DNA from 4 places in the Sporosarcina sp. FSL K6-3508 genome. Region 1 is predicted to be linked to each of the others. Evidence: riboswitches for the same ligand, from Rfam matches in the RefSeq annotation. Region 1 holds a riboswitch; each other region holds the start of a gene.
The links. A riboswitch is a leader RNA that binds a small molecule or an ion and turns the genes downstream of it on or off. The one in region 1 is predicted to bind cobalamin.
Positions count from the first base shown of each region.

Region 2: another riboswitch for cobalamin. It lies ahead of cobJ (precorrin-3B C(17)-methyltransferase); the one in region 1 lies ahead of metE (5-methyltetrahydropteroyltriglutamate--homocysteine S-methyltransferase).
Region 3: another riboswitch for cobalamin. It lies ahead of MKX97_RS02535 (helical backbone metal receptor); the one in region 1 lies ahead of metE (5-methyltetrahydropteroyltriglutamate--homocysteine S-methyltransferase).
Region 4: another riboswitch for cobalamin. It lies ahead of MKX97_RS17365 (hypothetical protein); the one in region 1 lies ahead of metE (5-methyltetrahydropteroyltriglutamate--homocysteine S-methyltransferase).

Region 1 covers NZ_CP152016.1:2,364,567-2,370,610, reverse strand. Annotated here, with positions in the region: gene hutH (histidine ammonia-lyase) at 1-453, shown strand, start outside; gene MKX97_RS11640 (Na+/H+ antiporter NhaC family protein) at 615-1,934, shown strand; gene metE (5-methyltetrahydropteroyltriglutamate--homocysteine S-methyltransferase) at 1,976-4,270, opposite strand; cobalamin riboswitch at 4,413-4,547, opposite strand; gene MKX97_RS11630 (malate synthase G) at 4,905-6,044, shown strand, end outside.
Region 2 covers NZ_CP152016.1:3,313,405-3,319,448, forward strand. Annotated here, with positions in the region: gene MKX97_RS16485 (cobalt-precorrin-5B (C(1))-methyltransferase) at 1-1,040, opposite strand, end outside; gene MKX97_RS16490 (precorrin-8X methylmutase) at 1,015-1,680, opposite strand; gene cobK (precorrin-6A reductase) at 1,670-2,452, opposite strand; gene cobJ (precorrin-3B C(17)-methyltransferase) at 2,462-4,144, opposite strand; cobalamin riboswitch at 4,277-4,453, opposite strand; gene MKX97_RS16505 (DoxX family membrane protein) at 4,767-5,312, shown strand; gene MKX97_RS16510 (hypothetical protein) at 5,585-6,044, opposite strand, start outside.
Region 3 covers NZ_CP152016.1:536,758-542,801, forward strand. Annotated here, with positions in the region: gene MKX97_RS02520 (PBP1A family penicillin-binding protein) at 1-246, opposite strand, end outside; gene MKX97_RS02525 (DUF1934 domain-containing protein) at 407-835, shown strand; gene argS (arginine--tRNA ligase) at 832-2,499, shown strand; cobalamin riboswitch at 3,230-3,361, shown strand; gene MKX97_RS02535 (helical backbone metal receptor) at 3,504-4,490, shown strand; gene MKX97_RS02540 (iron ABC transporter permease) at 4,483-5,475, shown strand; gene MKX97_RS02545 (adenosylcobinamide amidohydrolase) at 5,477-6,044, shown strand, end outside.
Region 4 covers NZ_CP152016.1:3,486,110-3,492,153, forward strand. Annotated here, with positions in the region: gene MKX97_RS17355 (YibE/F family protein) at 1-727, opposite strand, end outside; gene MKX97_RS17360 (sugar diacid recognition domain-containing protein) at 892-2,007, opposite strand; gene MKX97_RS17365 (hypothetical protein) at 2,085-3,500, opposite strand; cobalamin riboswitch at 3,673-3,848, opposite strand; gene MKX97_RS17370 (DedA family protein) at 4,062-4,712, shown strand; gene MKX97_RS17375 (IclR family transcriptional regulator) at 5,400-6,044, opposite strand, start outside.

The sequences.
Region 1 (6,044 bases):
CAGTTGAACGACTTGCCGCCATTCCTAAGCCCTGAACCAGGATTGCAGTCTGGTGCAATGATCATGCAATATGCAGCTGCATCTCTTGTTTCTGAAAATAAAACGTTGGCGCACCCGGCGAGTGTGGATTCCATTCCATCTTCAGCCAACCAAGAAGATCATGTCAGCATGGGAACAATCGGGTCACGACATGCTTATCAAATTATTCAAAATGCGCGAAGAGTGCTAGCTATTGAATTGATCTGTGCATTGCAGGCTGCAGAACATAGAGGTGCTGAAAAACTTGCGGACTTCACAAAAGCTTTCTATAAAGAAGCGAGAAACATTGTGCCGAGCATCAAGCAAGACCGGATTTTCTCTAAAGATATTGAAAAAGCGGCAGCTTGGTTACTAGAAATGGATTGGAAGGCATTCGCAGATAAATCTTTGCCAACTGAAGTTAGCGCAAATTAAATAGGAAATATAAAGGGATATGAAATTTAATTATCTAGTATTTTACTCCAAGCGGGAAGTTCCCGCTGGAGTATATCTGGATAAATATCTTCGGGCAGATGTAAGCGTTTGCTTACAGTAATTGCAGTTTGTTGTATAATGGGGACATGGGAGATGAGAAGATGTTATTCAATACTGTGGTCGTATCTGTCATTGTAATGGCAGTACTGAGTTTATTGCGGGTCAATGTTATTTTTGCTATTTTAGCAGCAGCTGGAGTAGCCGGTTTGATGGAAGGGCTTTCCTTAACAGATGCAACAAATATGCTAGTTTCAGGAATGGGTGGTCAGGCAAACACGGCATTAAGTTATATTTTGTTAGGTATGTTTGCGGTCATGATCGGAATGTCTGGAATTGCAGGGTTTTTAGTAAAAAATTTAGTTAGGGTATTAAGAGGAAAGCGAATAATTTTATTGTTGACGATTGCGGGTGTAGCTTGTTTCTCGCAGAACTTAGTACCTATACATATTGCGTTTATTCCAATATTGATTCCGCCAATGCTGCATCTGTTCGATAAGATGAAAATTGACCGCCGCGGCATTGCAACTGCGCTTACTTTCGGTCTAAAAGCACCTTATATTATGATCCCAGCTGGATTTGGATTGATCTTTAAGGGAATAATCGTTGATGAAATGGCTGCAAGTGGTATGGATATTACGATGTCAGAAGCCAATATGGCAATGTTGATTCCGGGAATCGGAATGGTCCTCGGGCTGTTCGTGGCAGTATTCATTTCTTATCGAAAACCTCGTAATTATGCGGACGTTGAGGCGGAGAAAGTGAATATTCTAAGAGAAGAAGAAGTGGAAAATGCAGAATTGAAGTTTAATATACGCCACGGCTTCACGATCGTTTCAATTATTGCAGCATTAGTTATACAGCTTATAACCGATTCATTAATACTTGGAGCACTTGCCGGGATTTTCTTGATGTTCGTCTTGACTGTTATTCCATTTAAGGACGGCGAAAGGGTAGTGAACGAGGGAATCGGAATGATGGGTATGATTGCGTTCGTCATGTTGATTGCTTCAGGTTATGCTACGGTTCTTAAAGAGACAGGTGCGGTAGAAAGTCTGGTTGATTCGGCAACAGGTATATTAGGTGACAATAAAATGATGATCGCATTTATCATGCTGCTTGTCGGTTTATTGATTACGATGGGGATTGGTTCTTCATTCGGTACGATCCCGATTATAGCTGCATTATTCGTTCCGATTTGTATGGCAGTCGGCTTTTCGCCACTCGCGACGGCGGCTTTGATTGGTACGGCAGGGGCGCTTGGAGATGCTGGTTCACCGGCTTCAGACAGTACACTTGGTCCAACTTCGGGTCTGAATGCGGACGGTAAGCATCATCACATTTGGGATACATGTGTGCCGACATTCCTTCACTTTAATATCCCTCTACTAATCTTTGGTGTAATTGCAGCAATGGTATTATAAAACGAAAAGGGCAGATCCGAAATAACGGATCTGCTCTTTTATCATTTTACTGCAGAAACACCTAAACGCTCACGTGCTTGTTCCGTGGCGATGACCATATGTTTCAATGCGGCAACTGTTTCTTCGCGTTTTCTTGTTTTCAAACCACAGTCGGGATTGATCCAGAACTGTGAAGGTTCTAGCACTTCCAAACCTTTATTGATGATTTCCGTCATTTCTTCAACAGCCGGAACGCGCGGGCTATGGATGTCATAAACGCCAAGTCCAATTCCTTTGTCATAATGATATTCTTTGAAAGATTCCACCAAATCACCATGACTGCGTGACGTTTCGATGGAAATAACATCCGCATCCAGCGCACTGATTGCTTCAATGAAATGATTGAAATCACAGTAGCACATATGTGTATGAATTTGCGTCGTATCCTCAACGGAAGCTGTAGCAACACGGAAAGCATTCACAGCCCAGTCGAGATAATGATTCCATTCGGATTGCTTTAATGGGAGCCCCTCTCGAAGTGCCGGTTCATCTACTTGGATCATATGGATACCTGCTGCTTCAAGCGACTCGATTTCTTTACGCAGTGCGAGAGCAATTTGATTGGTCACTTCTTCTCTGGTCAAGTCATCGCGAACAAATGACCAATTCAAAATCGTCACGGGTCCGGTCAGCATACCTTTTACTTCGTGATCTGTCAGTGATTTAGCGTATACGGATTCTTCTACCGTCATCGGCTTCGTAAATACAACATCTCCATAAATGATTGGTGGTTTCACACATCGGGAACCATAGGATTGCACCCAAGCTTTTTCCGTAAAGACAAAACCATCCAGCTTTTCGCCGAAATATTCTACCATATCCGTCCGTTCGAATTCCCCGTGCACGAGCACATCAAGTCCGAGTTCTTCTTGGATTTGGATCCATTCCTTAATTTCCGCTTTTACAAAGTCTTTGTACTGCTGATCCGTAATTTCGCCTTTTCTCCATTTTGTACGTGTTATACGTACTTCAGGCGTTTGGGGGAAACTGCCGATTGTGGTTGTAGGCAATACAGGTAATTGGAACTTCTCTTGCTGCTTCAATTTCCGCTCTGCGAACGGCAGATTCCGCTTGCTGTCAGACAAAGTACTGCCTGAACTTGCTTGTCGAACCTCCTCGCGTTTGCGGGCAGGGAGTTGATTGAATGCAGTAAGAGCGGCTTCATTTTGTTTGAAATCTGAAGCGACGCTTTCTTTACCTTGTTGCAACGCAGCTTTCAGTACATTGAGTTCTTTAATTTTTTCATCCGCAAATGAAAGTGCATTCTTAATTGTTGAATCTAATTTCTGCTCTGACTGAATTGTCACGGGTACGTGAAGCAGACTGCTGGATGGCTGGATCCAAACGTTTCCGGACTCTACATGCTGTTGAATCTTTCCTAGTAATGACAGCTTGACGTTCAAATCTGATCGCCAAATATTCCGACCGTCCACAATACCAGCAGCGAGTACTTTATCATCAGGGAAGCCGTATTTCTTAAGGTTTTCCAAGTTTTTGACACCGCCATGCACGAAATCAAGACCAATTCCAGCTACTGGTAATGCAAGTGTTGCTTCATAGTGCTCAACTGAATCAAAGTATGTTTGCACTAAAACGTTCAAGCTATTTATGTTTTTTGTTAACTGCAAGTAAATTTCAGTTACGGTTTTCATTTCATCAGAAGAAATGGAAGTGCAAAGAATTGGTTCATCAATTTGCACCCATTGAACGCCTTCATCCTGTAATTCTTGCAATACCTTTTGATAAAGAGGAATCAATTGCAGAATGATAGAAGGTACGTCTATTTCTTCATACCCTTTAGAAAGTTTCAATAAAGTGTAGGGGCCGAGTAGAACAGGTTTCCCCTCGATACCGAGTTCTTTCTTTGCTTCGCGGTATGCAGTAAGTGGTTTGTTCTCAGTCAATTGAAAACGTTGTCCTTCATACTCGGGGACAATGTAGTGATAGTTCGTGTTGAACCATTTCGTCATTTCGGAAGCGACAGCATCGTCATTACCGCGTGCCATTGAAAAATAAGTGGATATCGACACTTGACCGCCTTTCCAATGATAGCGTGAAGGGATGATTCCGAACATTGTGGATGTATCGAGCACCCGGTCATACAATGTGAAATCGCCGACTGCAATTCGGTCTACTCCTGCGTCTTGTTGTTTCTTCAGGTTGGCTAAACGGATGTCTTTTGTTGTCCGCAGAAGTTCTTCTTCCGAAATTATTTCTGCCCAAAATGCTTCTAACGCTCGTTTCCACTCCCGGTTTTCGCCAATAACAGGATAGCCGACAATACTGCTTTTTACCATTTGATTTCCCCCTCATGATTTTATCCAATAAAAAAAGCATTCCTAACAAAGAATGTTAGAAATGCACGTATGTGTAAAATGCATGCCTAAATAAGCGTGCATCGTTTGCCGTGTGTCTAACACCTCCCTATTCACCGTAGGATTAAGCGTTATGAAAACAGGCAGGTATCTGGCTGGACGTAAGCACGTCTTCACAGTGGCGGGACCGCTCCAAGAAAAGGATTCCCTTTTAAGAAATGAAAGCAATGATCATTTCACCTGTTTTCAAACTATTCAATTCATGATGATTGTCTCTAAAACTATCATAAGGTTCGTTGAGTGTCAACTTGCTGGTAAATAGATAATTAAGCAATACTCTTTTTTTGTCATCTGTTATATAACTGTACAAAAGTAACAAATTCTCTTTCAAAAAAGAAGGTGTGAAAATTTACACAATTCTGTTGAAAGTTTTATAGAGTTTAGGTATGATAAGTAATAACACGACTTCAAATTAGGACATGAATCGTCATTCATACGAAGAAATCTTGATTATTGGCTGTGGGGGCACCTATGATCAATTGAGGAAGAATCGTGTTTATCGCTGTATGTTATACAACAGAGCAGCGCAAAAAAACTTAAGGGGTGGCTTTATTCTATGACAAATTATGAAAAAGTAGGCAAGCTGCAAGTCGCAAAAGAACTATACAACTTTGTTAATGAGGAAGTTCTATTAGGCTTAGAAATCCAAAAAGAACAATTTTGGACAAACTTTGATTCGCTCATTCATGAACTTGCTCCTGAAAACAAAGCGCTGTTAGAGAAACGAAGCGAATTGCAAAAAAAGATCAATGAATGGCATCAAAACAATAAAGAAACAGCAGATTCTGCTAACTATAAAGAATTTTTAAAGGAAATTGGCTATTTGGAACCGATTGTTGAGGACTTCCAAGTGACAACTTCCAATGTCGATGATGAAATCGCTATTCAAGCAGGCTCCCAATTGGTCGTGCCTGTCGACAATGCCCGCTATGCGTTGAACGCGGCAAACGCAAGATGGGGAAGTCTATATGATGCATTGTACGGAACGGATGTCATCAGTGATGAAGGTGGAGCTGAAGCTGGCGTACAGTACAATCCGATCCGAGGACAGAAAGTTATCAACTTTGCAAAAGAGTTATTAGATCAAGCAGCACCGCTTGCGGAAGGGACACATGCAGACGCCACAGCGTATGCAAACGTTAGTGGAAAACTTGAAGTGACACTTCAGAATGGCAATAAAACAGGCTTGAAAGATGCTTCTAAACTGGCTGGCTTTAACGGTTCGGAAGACGCACCTTCCGCTGTCTTGTTGACGAATAACGGATTGCATATCGAAATTGCAATCGATCGAAACCATCCAATTGGGAAAGACGATGCGGCGGGTGTGAAAGACTTGATTTTGGAAGCAGCACTTTCTACGTTGATGGACTGTGAAGACTCGATCGCAGCAGTAGATGCTGAAGATAAAGTGGGGGTCTACCGCAACTGGTTAGGTTTGATGAAAGGTGATCTGGAAGCATCGTTCAAACGAGGCAGCAAGACGGTCACTCGAAGAATGAATCCTGACCGCACATACAAAACACCAGACGGCAAAGAGCTATCGCTACACGGCCGTTCATTAATGTTCGTCCGTAACGTAGGTCATTTGATGACAAATAATGCGATTTTAGATGAAAACGGCAACGAAGTACCTGAAGGAATTTTAGATGGTGTCGTAACTTCGTTGATTGCAACACATAATCTGAAAGATGATGCA
Region 2 (6,044 bases), 950 kb from region 1:
ATTTCGGCATTCATATGATTTAGTGCATAGTAACAACAGTTTTTACTAAGCGCTTCAAAGAATGCATCGTTTCCTTGAAGTATCTCACCGACTTGTGAAGCTGTATTCGCTTCTAAAATTTCTTTTTGTACAGCTTCATCAACACCTACTCGATTTGCCATTTCCGCTAAAAACTCGAAGCTTATAGGTGCACTTTTTGAGTGAACCATCATTACGCCACGTGCCAGTTTTGAAAACTTCCCCATCATCCCGACCATAGAAACTTTAGGAATCTGCTTGCGTGCGATGTGTTTAAGCGTAAAACCGATAAAATCGCCCATCTCTATAAACGCCTCTTCTGGTAGGTCTGGATATTGCTTCAAAGCAAACTTTTCACTGCGCCCACCGGTTGTGATCACTAAGTGATCACAACCGGCTTCTTTGGCTACACTGATCGCTTGCTCAATACTTGCCATGTAAGCAGAGCTTGAAAATGGCACCACTGTTCCACGGGTTCCTAAAATCGAAATTCCCCCGATGATGCCCAGTCGTCCATTTAACGTTTTTTTAGCGATTTCTTCCCCATCCGGAACGGAAATCACTACGTCGATGCCTTGTTTTAATTGATACTCTTCATACCCTTCTTGCGCCACACCCATTATCATTTTATACGGCACCGGGTTAATGGCTGCTCGACCAACCGGGACGGGAAGCCCCGCTTTTGTTACTCGACCTACCCCAACCCCGCCATCCAAATGAATGCCTTCTTTTTTTGAATAGTAAACGGTGCTCTGGATACGCGCTTTGTGTGTGGCATCCGGGTCATCCCCAGCATCTTTGATCGTCTCACACATTACTCCGTCCTCTAATACTTCAAATGACGATACTTTGAATGTGGCGTATCGGCCAACCGGTAGATAAATGGTGACTTCTTCCGGCACTTTTCCCGTCACCAAACCTTGCAATGCCGCTTTTGTCATCGCCGTTGCACAAGAACCTGTTGTATAGCCATGACGCATTTGGGATGGATCTTTTTTAGTTCGTTTGCTTTGCGCGCTCATCTGCCATGATCGAAATGGCATTCAGTGCGGCTACCGTCACTGTACTGCCACCCTTTCTCCCCTTGTTTGTAATAAATGGAATCCCTTCGAGTACTGCTAACTCGTCCTTTGATTCTGCTGCCGAAACAAAGCCTACTGGCATTCCAATAATCAAGTCTGGTTTAGCGACGCCATCCTTAATTAAACGAATCAACTCTAGCAACGCTGTTGGCGCATTACCGATAGCATAAATTCCACCTTCATGCAGACGTGTTGCTTTTTGCATTGAAATGATCGCGCGTGTTGTTCCTTCGGCTTTCGCTTCCTTCGCGACATCCTCGTCCGCAATATAACAATGCAAGTCACTGTTATGTTTCTGGAAACGTTTGCGACCTGAACCACTCTCAATCATCTGCACGTCCACCACTACATGACGGCCTGCTAAAATTGATTCAATACCTGCTTCAAGAGCATCCGGTGTAAAAATCATGCTGCGTCCTAATTCAAAATCTGCTGAAGCGTGGATTACTCGGCGAACAACCATCCATTGTTCATCTGTAAACGGGTGATCTCCCATTTCTTCTTTGATAATCGCGAAACTATGGTCGTAAATTTTATCTGGATCTACAGTCAGTGGCGTGAATTTTGTATTAAAGTTCATGTTTGGATTTTTCATCAATAAAACCTCCTAATAGTTGAGTAACTTTTTCGAAAGACGTACAGAAATTTTCATATTGAACCTTTGGTCGTTTAATCAGAATGACAGGGATCTCCAAGTCCAGAGCCGCCGTTATTTTTTCATCGACAGAACCTACTTTACCGCTTTCTTTTGTGATCATTAACGTCACGTCATACTGCTCGCATAAAGCCTTATTGAGTGATTCGGAAAAAGGTCCTTGAATCGCGATGATATCTTTTTGTTTAATTCCTAACTTATCGCATTTCTCCATATTCCCTACATTCGGCAGCATTCTGCAAAGCATCCGAATTTCGTCACGCAATAAATACTTCGCAAATACTTCCAATGTCTTACTGCCTGTCGTTAACATAACTGTCCCTTTATGCGTTTGAGCAAGTTTAGCAGCGTCTTCATAACTCTCAACCTCGGTAATCAGAGGAGAAACAAACTCCTCTTTTGGCCGCTCATAGCGAATATATGGAATCCCGCATACTCTTGCTGCCTCCATTGCGGTTTTCGATGCTTCTTCTGCGTAAGGATGGCTGGCATCGACGACACAAGTCATCTCATGCTTCTGGATTAGCGCGATCATGTCCTCCACTGTTAGTCTTCCTACCAGATAGGAAAGATCATTTGCTTTTAAACTTTCAGCTGCAGATTCGGTAACGACCGTGGCGATTAAAGGATAGCCAAGACCCTGTAAATGAATGGCTAGAGCTCTAGCATCGCTAGTGCCTGCTAAAAATAAAATCATAGTTTCCTCCTAGTCCCCGCAAGGTGCTGGCTCTACTTCAATCTTGCAGCTCATATCGTAATAGTCATAATTCAAAACTTTTTTAACACGTTTGAAATACTTGAAGAAACGTTCGTTAGGATGCGCATTTTGTTCGTATTCTTCTATAATTTTTGTTACTAGCGGAATTAAATCTTCCGGTTCAATTCCCTCTGCAACCGGCTGAGCCGCATGAGCAGTACGACCAACCGGCTTCGCTCCAATAAATAAATCGAATTTTTTCTTCCGATAAACGATGCCGATATCATCGAACACCGGGCGATAACACGCCATCCCGCATCCATTGAATCCGACATGCAACTGCTTCGGAAGCTTCATCCCTTCAAACTTCGCTGCGATTTCTTCCGCGTATGGGATAGAATCCGCCTTTTCCCCATAGCAAAAATCACAAGCTTTGACTTTTAAGACTTCCCCTGCCGGCATAACAGTCAAGTTAATGTGTTCTAGCTTTTCAACAATCGCTTCAGGGTCATCTGTCGTAACCTTTACTACGAAATGATGGTTTGGAGTATATTCCAAGGTACCTTTCTCACCAACGACTTCAGCCAATACACGCATTTGTTCTGCTGTAATCAGTTTGTTGGCAACGCCTGGTGAAACGGAAAACTCAAAGATATCTTCAATCGGCTGTCTCACCAAAAAAGGGTTTTCCACTTCCTCTTTCGTCACCATAGATAGTGCTTTTAAAGCCATATCCAATGACTGAACCTTTTGTTCCGGTGCTGGTTCTGACCGTTCCACTTCTGCCTGTTTTGGCATTGGTGTGTGCTCTGGTTTCTTACTTATAATTTCTTCATGACCGGACTGCGCCTCCCCAGTTTCTTGATCAAGCGCCCATGGTTCCGCTTCCTTTTTCAAACGCTGGTGCGGTTTTAAACTTTGTTTACCTTCCCCTAATGTATACTTACGTTGATATCCTCTCGGAGTAATAATTTTATTATCATAAAAGAAAGTCGAAGAGTTACCGATAATAACAGTAGTCAACATCCCGATATCATGCTCTAGCATTTCCGCTAATGTTGTCAGGACAATATGTTGATTTTCACGATAAGCACTTTTCACTAGCCCTACAGGTGTATCAGGGGAACGATATTTCAGTAAAATCCTTTGTGCCTCTACAATTTGACGCGTCCGACGTCCACTTTTCGGATTGTATAAAGCTACTACAAAATCCGCCATCCCCGCTGCTTCAATACGTTTTTCGATAACAGTCCAAGGTGTTAAATGGTCACTTAAACTGATCGTACAAGCATCATGCATGACAGGTGCGCCCAGTAAGCTCGCACATGAATTGATCGCCGAAATACCTGGCACAATTTCCACTTCAATTCCTTCTGCTTCAGTCCAACCTTTTTCAATCAGCACTTCATAAACTAATCCAGCCATACCGTATGCACCTGAATCACCGCTCGAGATCACTGAAACAATACCGCCAGCCTCCGCTTTCTTAACAGCATCTTGTGCACGTGACACTTCTTCAGTCATGCCTGTACTAACAATGGACTTCGCTGTTACTAAATGCTTAATCAACTCTACGTACGTTTTATAACCAATAATATAATTACTTTCTTGCAGCGCCTCTAATGCTCGTCCTGTTATATGTTCAGTAGCTCCGGGACCGAATCCAACGACGAAAATTTTTCCCTTTTTCATGGTTTCCCTCCAAATAAAAAATGCCTACACTCCTTTTCAAAGGAATGTAGGCATGTGAAAGTATAATAGAAATCATACTGAAACATAAAACAATTAATTTTATTGTCCCGCCTATACTTCTCCCTCCGAAAAGTATGTGTCGTTTAAATAAGCAGGTTTCCTGACTCAAGCTTCATTTTACTCTTACACCTTCCCGATTTCTCAGTGGTATTGTAATTTCATCAGCTTTACAGTAGCGGGGGCTGTACTAGACTTTCACTAGTTTCCCTTTTACCTCACTATGTGAGCACTTATTTAAATTAGTTTATTTAATTTTCATAAATATAACATACAATCTCTAAATCTACAAACTTCCTTTAGATTTATTTATGAATCCATAAACTAGATTCTGGAAACGCTTTGGATAATTGTAATTTCTATTCCTATACAAAACTTATCATGAGCGCAATCATGAGCAAGGTGGATACGTACAGGATAACTTTGTTATATTTTAGAATCATCTCATCAAAGTCAAGCATATTTATACATTTCGTAAACTATTCACACTCTTTAATTACAAGGTTGTGAACTTTTTGGATAGGCATTAAGTTGTAGTGTAAACTGTTCATTGGAGGTGGTTATTATGAAGAAAAATAAAGCAATCCTAATACCAGAGAACCCCATTTCACAGTTTTTATTCAACGATTCTCGCTCCGGACTTATTTGGTTAGTCATTCGGGTTTATGTCGGATTTGCTTGGTTGAAGGCTGGCTGGGGAAAAGCAATGAGCGATGCATGGACCGGTGAAAATGCAGGTGTCGCCATCCATGGATTTGTAAGCGGCGCTCTTAAAAAATCGACTGAAGGCGGAGATGTGACCAACTGGTATGCATCATTTCTGGAAAATGTCGTCTTGCCGAACGCCAAGGTATTCGGTTTCATAGTTGCCTATGGGGAGATGCTTGTTGGTCTCGGTTTGATCTTCGGATTGTTGACAGGAATTGCTGCTTTCTTCGGTGCATTCATGAATGTCAGTTTTCTGTTTGCAGGTACTCTTAGCACGAACCCCCTATTGTTCATTCTCGCAACTTGGCTCGTACTCGCATGGAAAGTAGCAGGCTGGTATGGCCTCGACCGCTGGGCATTGCCGATGCTTGGTACGCCTTGGGTGAAAAATGACAAGTTATGAAGGTAGACGTCGAAAATGAAAAAATCTCTTCCTGAAAACTCGGGAAGAGATCGTAAAAATTGAAGTGAACCCAATATTAACGTTTTGAGAAATATACTTATATAATTTAAGTATATCTAATCCATCGAAAACCATTCATATCAACAATCTACTTAATAACAAGTGGATAAAACTGTATGAAGAAGTATAGAAAATGATAATGCTTGAACCAATTTGAACCAAAATGATAGAGGCTAGTTGAATACATTTCCCCTAAAACTTTTGTCTGTCATTTAAATTCTAAAGGGTCTATCATTTTCAGAGAGTGTAACTACAACATTTGAACTTTGTATTAACTCATTATCTCGAATCTTTTCTTTTAGAACTGCTACAATGTATTGGCATTCTATAGAGTTTACGATATTGAGAATCGCATTTAGAGCTACCTGATCAATGGTTTCTATTACATCATGCACTATAAAATTCGGGACTCTTTTTCCCAAATCCTTAGCTAATTGTTGATAGGCTAAATCGAATGCAGCAATAATGGATTTCCTTGTACCTGTACTTAACCCTCTTTTCACATGATCGATACCAAAGGGAAAGCCTTCTTCTGTTTGATAGAGCATAAAAGGTTCTCCGTTAGTTTTTTCACTATATTGTGAAAAATATTTATTAAAAGTAGTTAGTGCATCTTCTTTTACATCAGCACCATCTTCAGTTTTTTCTAACTCTTCAACGAGTTCCGCTATA
Region 3 (6,044 bases), 1.8 Mb from region 1:
AACATCGTCTAATTTTATCCAGTAACGGCGCTGCTGTGAAAAGTGATCTCCGATCTGATGACCATTTTGATCCAAAAATAGCGAAGCCTTAGGAACGCTCAGTGACGGAGCCCCAAGTATTTGAGCGTAGAGTCTCAACGCGATCATCACTGTGACCGCAGCCGTAATCAATGTTATGGAAATCGAAAAAATACGCTTTCTATACTTTTTCCGATTCGTCGTTTTTTTATAGTCGGTACGTTTCATTGAACATCCCATCCCGTTCCATTCAGTATCTTTTGCTAGTATGGGAAGGATTGGTTTGGATTAAACGGCGCCTGCAAAAAAGTTTGGATTCGGTAACATTGAAAGTGGCAGTGAAAGAAGTGTATAATGAGTAAATCTATCTACATAAGGCGGTGAACGAATGGAAGCGCCAAAACAGCAAAAAGCGGTGCTTGTCCAGCTCCGTTCTAAAATTCAGCATCCGGGACAGCCGGCGGAAACACATGAAATGCAGGCGACAGGACAAATCATTGAAAAAAAAGGACAGGCCTATCTATTGTTTGAAGAACAGATAGAAGGTATGCCGTCTGTCCGTACGACAGTGAAGCTACATGCGGAAGACGCGTTTATCATGCGAAAAGGCGGCGTTCAGATGAGATTGCCGTTCCGAACGGATGATGCGAGGTTTGGTACATATGGAAACGGCCCAGCCATCATGGATTTGTTGGTCGAAACGAAAAAACTTCAGTGGACGCAAGGGAGTTTTTCAGTGGCCTATGATTTGCATGCAGAAGGAAATTTATTAGGGAAATATCAATTGACAATAACCTATTCGGAGGTAACGAAATGAACGCAGTGGAACAAATACAGCACGAAATCAAAGAGGCATTGCAGCGGGCGGTTGAGAAGACAGGTCTCGTTGAACAGTCAGAGATGCCAGAAATTAAACTGGAGTCACCGAAAAATAAGGAGAACGGGGATTACGCAGCGAATATCGCGATGCAGCTTACGAAACTTGCAAAGAAACCGCCGCGCGCAATTGCAGAGGCGATTTTAGAGCATCTAGACACGTCCGCCACTGCGATCCAAACGATCGAAATTGCAGGCCCTGGTTTCCTTAACATCCGTCTAAAAGCTGACAGTCTCGCAGATGTTGTCAAATCGGTGCTTGATCAAGGTGAAGCATATGGTCATTCCGAAAGCGGTAAGCAGCAGAAAGTCCAAGTGGAATTCGTCTCTGCGAACCCGACAGGTGATTTGCACCTTGGACATGCACGTGGAGCTTCATTAGGCGATTCACTTTGTAATATTCTTGACGCAGCGGGTTATGATGTTTCGCGTGAATATTATATTAATGATGCAGGAAATCAAATCAATAACCTGGCATTGTCCATTGATGTTCGTTACTTCGAAGCGCTCGGTTTGGATAAAGAGATGCCAGAAGATGGCTATCGCGGACCTGATATCATTGAGATTGCAAAGGGGCTGGCGGAGGAACACGGCGACCGTTATGTACAAATGCCGGAAGAAGAACGCCTGGCATTTTTCCGTGAGCACGGTCTTCAAATTGAATTGGATAAGTTGAAGAAGGACTTGGCTGATTTCCGAGTTCATTTCGACAACTGGTTCTCTGAAACATCGTTATATAACAACGGTAAAATTGAAGTAGCGCTGAATAAGCTGCGTGAAAATGGCCATGTCTATGAAGAAGACGGAGCAATTTGGTTCCGTTCCACGACATTTGGTGATGACAAAGACCGCGTGCTGATAAAACAGGACGGTTCATTCACATATTTGACGCCGGACATCGCGTACCACGAAGATAAACTGCGTCGCGGATTCGATAAGCTCATCAATATTTGGGGAGCGGACCACCACGGCTATATCCCGCGTATGAAAGCAGCAATCCAGGCTTTGGGTTACGATCGCGACACGCTAGAAGTGGAAGTAGCGCAAATGGTTCAGCTATACAAAGACGGTGAAAAGTTCAAGATGAGCAAGCGGACAGGGAAAGCCGTCACGCTGCGTGAACTAGTCGAAGAAGTAGGACTTGATGCCGTACGTTATTTCTTCGCTATGCGTTCAGGCGATGCCCAAATGGACTTCGACCTTGACCTGGCAGTTTCCAAATCCAATGAAAACCCGGTTTACTATGCACAATACGCGCATGCCCGGATCTGTTCGATTTTGCGTCAAGCAAAAGAGCAAAACTTACAAGCTTCAACAGACAACGTCACTCAATTGCAAGACGAAAAAGAACTAGAACTGTTGAAAAAAATCGGCGACTTCCCGAAACTCGTCAGCGACGCCGCACGCCTGCGCGCACCGCACCGAATAACGACGTATATCCAAGAACTCGCTGCTGCATTCCATAGCTTCTACAACGCCAATAAAGTGCTTGACCCTGAAAACAAAGAACTATCCGAAGCGCGACTCGCCTTGGTGACTGCAACAAGCATTACGATTGCCAATGCATTGAAACTAGTCGGCGTAGAAGCACCTGAACGGATGTAATTCCGGATTCAAATTAAACAAGCCAAGCAAGAGTTATCGACAACTCTTGCTTGTTTTTTATTTCCGCTCTGATGCTGATTCGTTTTCTAGGAACTCTCTTTCATTCAATGAAAGTACCGAGGAAGTCCGTTTTACTTTTTAGACATTTGTCGTAGTGTAGGAAATGTCCGGTTTGCACCATGTTTGGCACGGTTAATGTGAGGGGTGGCTCGGTTCGCATACACTTTGGTTCGGTCCTCTGTCTTTCTAGTTTGTTTATGAGGTAAAGAGGTTAATGAAAGTGGCTTAGAATTGATACCTTCTAGAGGTGAATGTATAGCGTTAGGAATTCTTTTTTATAAGTTAGTTCAATGGGCGATACTTATTTACTCGTTACATACAATGGTTTCACTTTATATCACCTCTATTTATTTAGGGATTGGAGCGTAAGACGGTCGACTCCGGGAGGATCAGCGTGCGCCTTGAGACCCCGCAGGTAGCGCAGCGGACGAGGAGGCTCAAGCCACGCCCTCCGGAAAGCGTACCGTCTGGAGCGTAGATCCCGGTGTACGTACTGTGGGTTATTTTAAGTCCCATTCGGATAGTGATTCCTACTTTTTCAGTATTTATTTTAATAAAACGCTTGATTGGAGGTAAGAAAGCGTCCCGCCTGAAGCTCGAATCCCCGGACACAAACACGCACTCCGGCTGTACAACAGTCCGTTTTATAGTATAATAGAGCACGATTACAAATTACATAATTCCAAAAGGTTCTCTAAGTCAAATAGAGATGAAAAGGGAAATCGGTAAAAGCCGATGCGGTCCCGCCACTGTACGTGCTCCATGCACAAGCCAGGTACCTGCCTTTTAGGAAAAGAAGTTCCGCAGCAGCCTACGAGGATAGGCACAGTGGTGGTAATCTGACATAGATTTCATCCTGTCCAATCCTTCGAAATGATCGAAGGATTTTTTTATGTCTGCGGCAGACAACGTAATACGTAATGAACGCAAAGGGAGGAAATCACATGAAGAAGTTTTGGCAGTTGTTGCTGACAGCGATGCTGGCAGTCCTGGTGCTTGCAGCATGCGGTAACGACAGCGAGAAAGAAGAAACACCAGTCGATTCTGATGAACCAGCAGAAACGGAACAGGAAGAACAAGCAGGAGGGAATTCTTCCAGCTATCCATATACAATCAATGATGCCGTCGGAGAAGATATCACATTTGAAAAAGCTCCGGAAACTGTCATCTCGTTAATTCCAAGCAATACAGAAATTTTATTTGGCATCGATGCAGGTGATAAAGTGATCGCTGTCACGGAAAACGATGATTTTCCGGAAGAAGTGAAAGATCTCGATAAAGTCGGAGATTATAACGTCAACGTAGAAAAAGTTATTTCATTGAAACCAGATGTCGTTTTCGCGCATGATATGATGCTGGGCTCTGGTGAAGAAGGTTTGAACCAAATTCGCGACGCGGGCATCCAGGTAGTCGTTATACCGACTGCAGAAACATTCGAAGAAACATATGAAACGATTAAAATCTTCGGCGAAATCATGGATAAAAATGAGGAAGCTAATAAGATCGTAGAAGATATGAAAGCAAAAGTTGAGGATATCAAAGCGAAAGCAGCGGATATTACAGACAAGAAAACGGTGTTAGTGGAAAACTCAGATGCACCGGAAATTTATGCACCTGGTAAAAACACATTCCCGCAGCAGTTCTTAGACATGATCAATGCAGAAAACATCATCACAGAAGAAGGATGGGTAATGATCAGTCCTGAAACGATCGTCGATGAAAGTCCGGACGTCATTCTTGTGTCCTACAGCTATGTGCCGGATGTTGTTGAAAACATTAAGAAGCGTGACGGTTTCGATACGGTTACTGCAGTGAAAGAAGATCAAGTCATTCAAGTGGATGAAAATATCACAAGCCGGACAGGTCCGCGTTTAGCGGACGGATTGGAAGCTTATGCAAAAGCGATCTATCCAGAGGTGTTTGGTGAATAAAACGGCTATCGCCTATACTGTGTCAATTGCCACGCTACTTGTGGCAATTTGGCTCGGTGTATCGATCGGCACAGTGAAGATACCGATTGAGACGCTATGGAACGATGCAGATGCAACTGCGAGCAATATTCTTTGGAAAATCCGCATGCCGCGTGTGCTGCTGGCTGGAATTGTCGGCGCATCTCTTGCGATTTCAGGCGCTGCTTTCCAAGGATTGTTGAAAAATCCATTAGCAGATCCATACACCCTCGGAGTGTCATCCGGTGCCTCTGTAGGCGCTGTGATTACACTCTTTTTTGGTATCTCCCTGCCGTTCTTAGGCGCCTTTACCTTACCCGTCTTCAGTATGGTCGGGGCAGCTGCGACGATGTTCTTGGTCATCGGCTTTGCCCGTCTGGTCGATCGGTCAATGAAAATGGAAACGATCATTTTAACAGGTATTATTTTTGGTTCATTTTTAGGTTCTGTTTTATCCTTGATGATTGCGTTAACACAAGAAGAGCTGCGCCAAATCATTGGCTGGCTGCTCGGTAGTGTCTCCATGCGCGGTTGGAAATATATCACGATGGTGTTACCGTTTTTCATCATTGGTTCATTCATTCTTTGGCTTAATCGCAGAGAACTGAACGCCATGCTATTTGGTGAAGAGCGTGCACATCATTTAGGAGTCAATGTGAAACGCCGTAAAATGTTGATTTTGATCGGCGGCTCTGTACTGACAGGCTCTGCGGTTGCAGTTTCCGGGACCATCGGCTTTGTCGGCTTGGTTGTTCCGCATATGACGCGCTTGATGTGGGGGTCGGATCATCGGCATGTCTTGCCGTTGTCCTTATTTAACGGAGCTTCCTTATTGATTATTTGTGATTTAGTGGCGCGGACGATTATTTCGCCGGCTGAACTGCCTGTTGGTGTCATTACGGCATTTATTGGGGCTCCAGTCTTTGCCTACATCTTTTACAAGCAACGCAGAAAAGGAGCGATGTGACATGCTGCAGGTAGATGAAGTGTCAGGAGGATACGGTAAGGAACCGGTTGTACGGGATGTGTCATTCCACGTGGAAAAAGGAGAGGTCCTTGGGATTTTAGGACCGAATGGCAGTGGGAAATCCACGCTGTTGAAAATTATTTCAGGCATTTTACCGAAGCAAGGCGGAAAGGTTACGATTGATGGAAAATCCGCTTCCGCTTATACACAGAAACAATTTGCACGAAAAGTGGCAGTGTTGCCGCAGCTTCATGCCCATGCGTTTTCCCATACGGTGAAGGATACCGTCGGACTCGGGAGATATCCACATCAGACCGGGCTGTTCTCCAGTTGGTCCGATGAGGACGAACGTGCAGTACAGGAAGCGATGAACTATACAGGTATCACGCGCTATGAAGATACGCCGATTGAGTTATTGTCGGGAGGCGAGCAACAGCGTGTATTTGTTGCCCAAGCGCTCGCTCAGGAAGCACCGATTTTATTGCTCGATGAACCGACGAATCATCTGGATATTGCGCATCAGCAACAATTGCTTGATACTATTCGCAATCAAGCGCATCAAAAAGGCA
Region 4 (6,044 bases), 1.1 Mb from region 1:
AAAACTGCATTTCCTCATAGCGCAGACCGCTTCCCGACGTGAGCCAGATGACAAGAGAAGTAATAGACAGCGATGCCACTGTTGCGATGAGCGTCGCCACAATCGCTGCATACGTTTTTTCATTGAAGCCACTAACGAGCAATAACGATATGGCGGTAAATAAAAGAATGCATATCCCACAAATCAGCAGCAGACTGACCTGAGAATAATGTACATAAATATCTAAGGCGAAAGACAGCAGCAGGACATTGATCACAAAACTGACAATCGCAAGCAGCCCCTGCTTATGTCCAACGATCAATAACGTAAAGATAAAAATCCAAGCAACAACCAGCACATATTGATCACGTTTTACATCTGTGATACTGCCTGCTATTTTCTCTCCTGTCTCCGAATCAATGGAGACAAACAGTTTATTTCCTATATGATATTGCTGATCATATGCTCCTGAAGTGGAATACTGATTCGTTAAATGAATTTGCTGACCCTTCTCTTCCCCATTTTTCAATATAGCTACGATATGCTGAGTAAACAGAGTATCTTCATTGCCATGCATATCCTTCGTTTTCGTTGTATCTTCCAATGTCGTTTGAACCACTTGAGCAATTGGACGATCATAAAATGAATAGTTGTGATTCACAAATAGAAGGGAAGAGGCCAAGCAAAATAATAGAAGGATATATAGGGTCCAGCGTTTAGTCGTCCTGTTTCTAGTTTTATTTATCATCCACAATCCCTCCACTGCTTAAAGGATAGAGCACATAGTAAGCCTACCATGTATAGGACCTATAATTCACAAAAACGATCATTGTTTCTTAAAAGACTATATAAGTAGGCTGCCAACGATAAAAAAGCCCCATTCCCATAAAGGAAATGAAGCAAACTTTTCTCTCATTCATTATTTGACAATTGCTCTTCCATCAAACACAATGCCAAGTACAGTAAAAACACATCATGTGTACTCCATACAGATAACCCCGTTAACTGCTCGATTTTTTGCAGACGATAAGACAATGTGTTCTTATGGATATGCAAACGCTGTGCTGTATTTTGCATAGATTGATTCTCTGAAAACCAGATTTTCAAATTGTTCATCAGCTCTTCTTCTTTAATAAGTGGAGCTACCGTTCGGCCCAAAAAATCCGCACGCACGGCTTCTGGGATGCTTTGCAAAATAATTTCGAGACGCAGCTCATGTTCGAAGACAATCTCGCCCGATTTTTTTGAGGCATTGACTGCACGTTCTGCTTGTGCGAATGATTTGGCTAAGTCAAAATAATGTGTTGGCGCACCGATCCCTGCAACAACTTGTATTTTTTTGCGTCGTTTCATATGAAGCAATAAGAACTTCAATTCATGCTCAAGCGTCTCTTGATTCATTTCTGGAAGCAACAACAAGATTTTATTCTGTGCCCAGCGGATCATTTTCATGGAATCATGGATATTCTGAATGGACGCAAATGTTTCCATTTCCTCAACCGAAAACTGCTCTAGTAAATCGACCACTTCCAGAACCGCTACCTGCCGATAAAGCGTAACGTCAATTCCAAGCAGTGTACCTCTTTCCATAAACCGTTCATCTTTTCTCGTACCCGTCAGCCAATCAAATACGAAAAACTCCATGTCCCGTACTTTTTCATCTTTCTGCTTTCGTTTCAATGAATCTTGGATAAATAGTTCTGCCACCCGTAAGATCAACTGTGCTTGCGGACGGATCATCTTAGGTTCGCCTGTGATACCAAGCGCGGCAATCGGCTCACCTTCAATGAGGATTGGCAGCACAATACCTTTACGTACACCACGCAACCGTTCTACTTCCTCATCTGCCATATAGAGCATTTCCTTTTGGCGAATGCATAGTAATGCGCCTTCATGGAACTGATTGAGCCGTGTAACATCCGTGCTGGCCTGAATGAAGCCTCTCCGATCCGTTAAAATCACTTCTTGCTGTATTAAATTCGAAAATTCCTTCACCATTTCCTGCCCTAGTGTATCAAACTGGAACATCTACCTCACCTCGGATGAAAACTGCTAGTTATCTTAACTTTACGCCAGTTCAGTCTTCATCTCAATAGGCGGGACCATTACTTTATATGAACTTCTTTGATTCCGCAGTTCCACGCTTTCATGAGCAACTGCAAAAGTTCTGCCGTTTCTATGAAAGCAGACTTCTCCAATGTGATTGAGCCGCCGACATCCGTGTGGTTCTGTTGCACCGCAAGCCGGTTAATCATCGACAATTGTTGGTGCTTTGTTAAGGAATATCCAGACAAATTTTCAGTATCTGACGCCTTCCGTAAGCAGCCGTTCCGGATTCCGTTCCCTGCAATTTCATTCCTTACTTTTTGCCACTCTTCTGTTGTATAACTACGCTGTTCAAAGTAGCTTCCACTCTGCCAATCTGAGCCTTCAAATTGAAGATACGGACCTTTTTCCTTCGCCAGTTGCAATGAAGTTTTTATCACATGTAGATTAATTTCTTCAGATAGTTCTTCAATGAATGACACTGCCTGTTCCGAATGTAAGCTAATTCGTTGATCTGCAAGCGCTTCTTCCCATCCGGCTGCTTCAATTTGCAGATCTCGTCTATTGTCTTCTCGTTCCCATACATCCAAAATGCCATTAAGCAAACGGACATGAATTCCACAAACACGAGCCAAGACGTTTCTCCGTAGCACTTTCGACAGCTGGATATGCGAATGCAATCCTTTTGTTCCACGCTGAAAGTCATCGTCAAAATGGAAAACGATGCCGTCACTAGCTAACAGCTGCTTCATCAGTCCGATAGCGGAAAGCCTTTTGTGCGTGATGGATGGGTTCGCAACGGCCCGACGGAACGACTCACTGCCGACGTCCTGCAGAGAACCATTCATCACGCGACGTACTTCCTCCATATCAAATACGAGCCAAGATCCACATGCCTTCACCTGTTCCATAAATGTAGTAGGTATACGGATGTGCTTTTCCTTCACTTGACTGGCCAAAAATGATGGAATCCGTGAATCCAAGAGGTTCATTGAATGAAGACGACGTACAGGTTGCCCTGGATAGAATGTCTTGCCGAAAAACGCCATGATATCATCCGGTAACGTCACATACCCCATACTCAAGACCCAATAGGCTTCTCGTACTTTTTGCAACCGTTGCACAGTTTCATCCCGCATGGCTGCCATCGCAATAAGCATCAGCCGTTCTTGCGGCAGTCCCAGTCTTCGATCATAATGATTGCAAGTGACAAATTCTTTCATATACTGAAGAAGCTGTTTAGCGGATAGCAATTGATCTCGCTCCGGCATAATTTGCAATCCTAGCCATTTGATTTCATTGGATGAATAGTGATTGATCCAGCTTCCATATAAACCGTCACTCACCAGCTTCCGCACTACTTGATGAAATCCTTGGTATGCTGGCTTTTTGTGCAATTGTTCCGCTTGTCTATACAAAACTTCGAGCAACGCACGTTCATGTGTACGTTCGTCTGATTGTTCGAGAACTCTCATTTCGCCGTCTCCTTTCCTATACAACAAAAAAACAATCATCCTGGCTCTTCGGCAGGATGATTGTAATAGTTGTGATTGAGGAAACAAAAATAGGCAGCTCTAAAGAACTTCATGCAAATCGCATGAACCGCAGAGACCCTTTTGCCCCCACCTCTCAACCCCCGAAGAAAGTGTTGCTTTGACGATGTCTGGCAGGTCTCCTGGCTTCACTTCATCCTTCCGCCAAGCCTTCCCATGTCTCCATAGTGGCTTTTCTCAGCGGTCGTCCGTGTGTACAGTTGCGGGGACAGCTCCGATTTTCGGATTCCCTTTTACACCTTGATAGGTACCAACGCATCGTGCAAACTCATTTAGTATTTTATTTATTCTAGTTTACCATGAATAGTCGGAGAGGTGGTAGAAATAGTTGTTGCCTTACCTTTCGTTTAAGGAGTGTGATCATTTGGAGGCTGCATCACAATTGAGTTATTCATGACAAGCATGCGAAAAAGAAGTATAATATCTATGGTTGACTCGTATGTTTAAGAGAAAAAAATAATCTACTCGAAAGTGAGAATAGGAATGACATTCATCCAAAACATAATAAGCTTTATCTTACACATTGATGAACACTTGATTGAAATTATTCAAAACTTTGGAAATTGGTCCTATGTTATTCTATTTTTAATTGTGTTTGTTGAAACAGGTATTGTTATTTTTCCTTTTTTGCCGGGTGATTCACTTTTGTTTGCAGCTGGTGCTCTCGCTGCGATGGATGCATTTAATATTGTCCTATTAATCTTAGTATTCTTTGTAGCCGCAGTATTAGGGGATACAATAAATTATCATATCGGTAAAGCAGTAGGAACAGCAATCACTCAAAATAGACGGATGGGTAAATTTATTGACCAGAAAAAGATGAGAAAAGCTGAGGATTTCTTTAATAAGCATGGTGGTAAAACGATCGTCATTGCTCGTTTCATGCCATTTGTCCGTACGTTTATACCGTTTATTGCAGGCTCAAGTCGAATGAACTATCGATATTTCTTCGCTTACAATGTAATTGGTGCTGTACTATGGGTGGGACTATTTACAACAGTTGGTTACCTGTTTGGAAATATCCCGTTTGTTAAAAATAATTTCTCAACCATTATTCTGTCAGTAATTTTTCTCTCAGTTCTGCCAGTCTTCTATTCTTTTGCAAAGAGTCGTTTCCAAATACAAAAGAATTGAGCAATCGTTGAAGCAAGTTCTGTGTAAATAGTGCACACCAAAAATTGAACGATGGAGCAGTACAGATTGGTTCTAACAGAAAATGGTCGTTACTGATAATCGTGAATTTCTCTACTTCTTTATAACCATATATACGACTCTTAACAACCGCTGCCTTAAGAAGGGTGGTTGTTGGAGTCTATTTTTTCCAATCGTCTTTTGGTTACCTACGGTGCGAAATAGTTACCTTAAATACCGAGTTATTTTTTCGCTGAATAACTCTAACGTATTAACATATTTTATTATACCGAACAATGATGCAGCGAGAACTTTTAAATTTCTATTACATATCAATAATTATTATATCTATACTTCGTTCTTCCCCTCTCTTTGGTAGAAGCAAATTTTACAACTTTCACATTCATTTCCACATTTGCTTTTTCCCTCTACTTGCTTCTCAGAATTTACTATTTTAGTATCTCTTACCCTCATTACCTGCTCTGCTTGTATCGTACTTTCCACTTTCCTCACTCCTTATCCTAAATTTATAAATTAAATTTAACAGAATACCGGAGTGGTTTACCTTGTGTTTTTTCATAATGTGGAATAGACAGAATATTTAATGTCTTTTAAGAGCGCATGACATTACTGTATTCTCTCCATTTGGAAATACAAATAACTTTTACAATAGACTTAGCAATAGAATTATCAAATTTCAATATATCCTAATTCCTTTGAAATCAATTGCGCTGTGTTCATAACGCTTTGGATCATCTGTGTGCGCTGAGTTCCTTGCATATAAGAGGATAACCCTACTAAATTCACGGCTGCTATTACTCCGCCAGAGTAAGAAAAAATAGGCGCAGCAATGCCGTACATGCCGTCAGAGTTTTCACTGTCACTAATTGAATATCCTTTTGTGCGTATATCTGCTAGCTCTTTCTTTAAATTGCTTATATCTGTAATTGTATTTGGGCCATCATGTGCCAAGCCCTGAGCCACTGTTTCTTTTAAATAAGCGGGGTTATTTGCCAAGAGTACTTTCCCCGAACTCGTTGCATAAGATGGTTTTCTTGATCCTAAATACGTTTGGATAGAGGAAGCGTCATGGGAGGACACACGCAACACAAATACAACTGTCCCTTTATCAAACATCGCAATATGGGCAGTACCTTTATACTGGGATATGAGGTCTTTCACAAAAGGCATTGCCTTGTCGTAAACGTCTTGCTGGAACATTACATGATTATTCCATTCAAGCAACCTCCAGCCCAATCGATACTTTTTCTGATGGTCTTTCATTAAAACATTTTCTTTGCACAGAGTACTGACAATATGATGCGTTGTACTGAC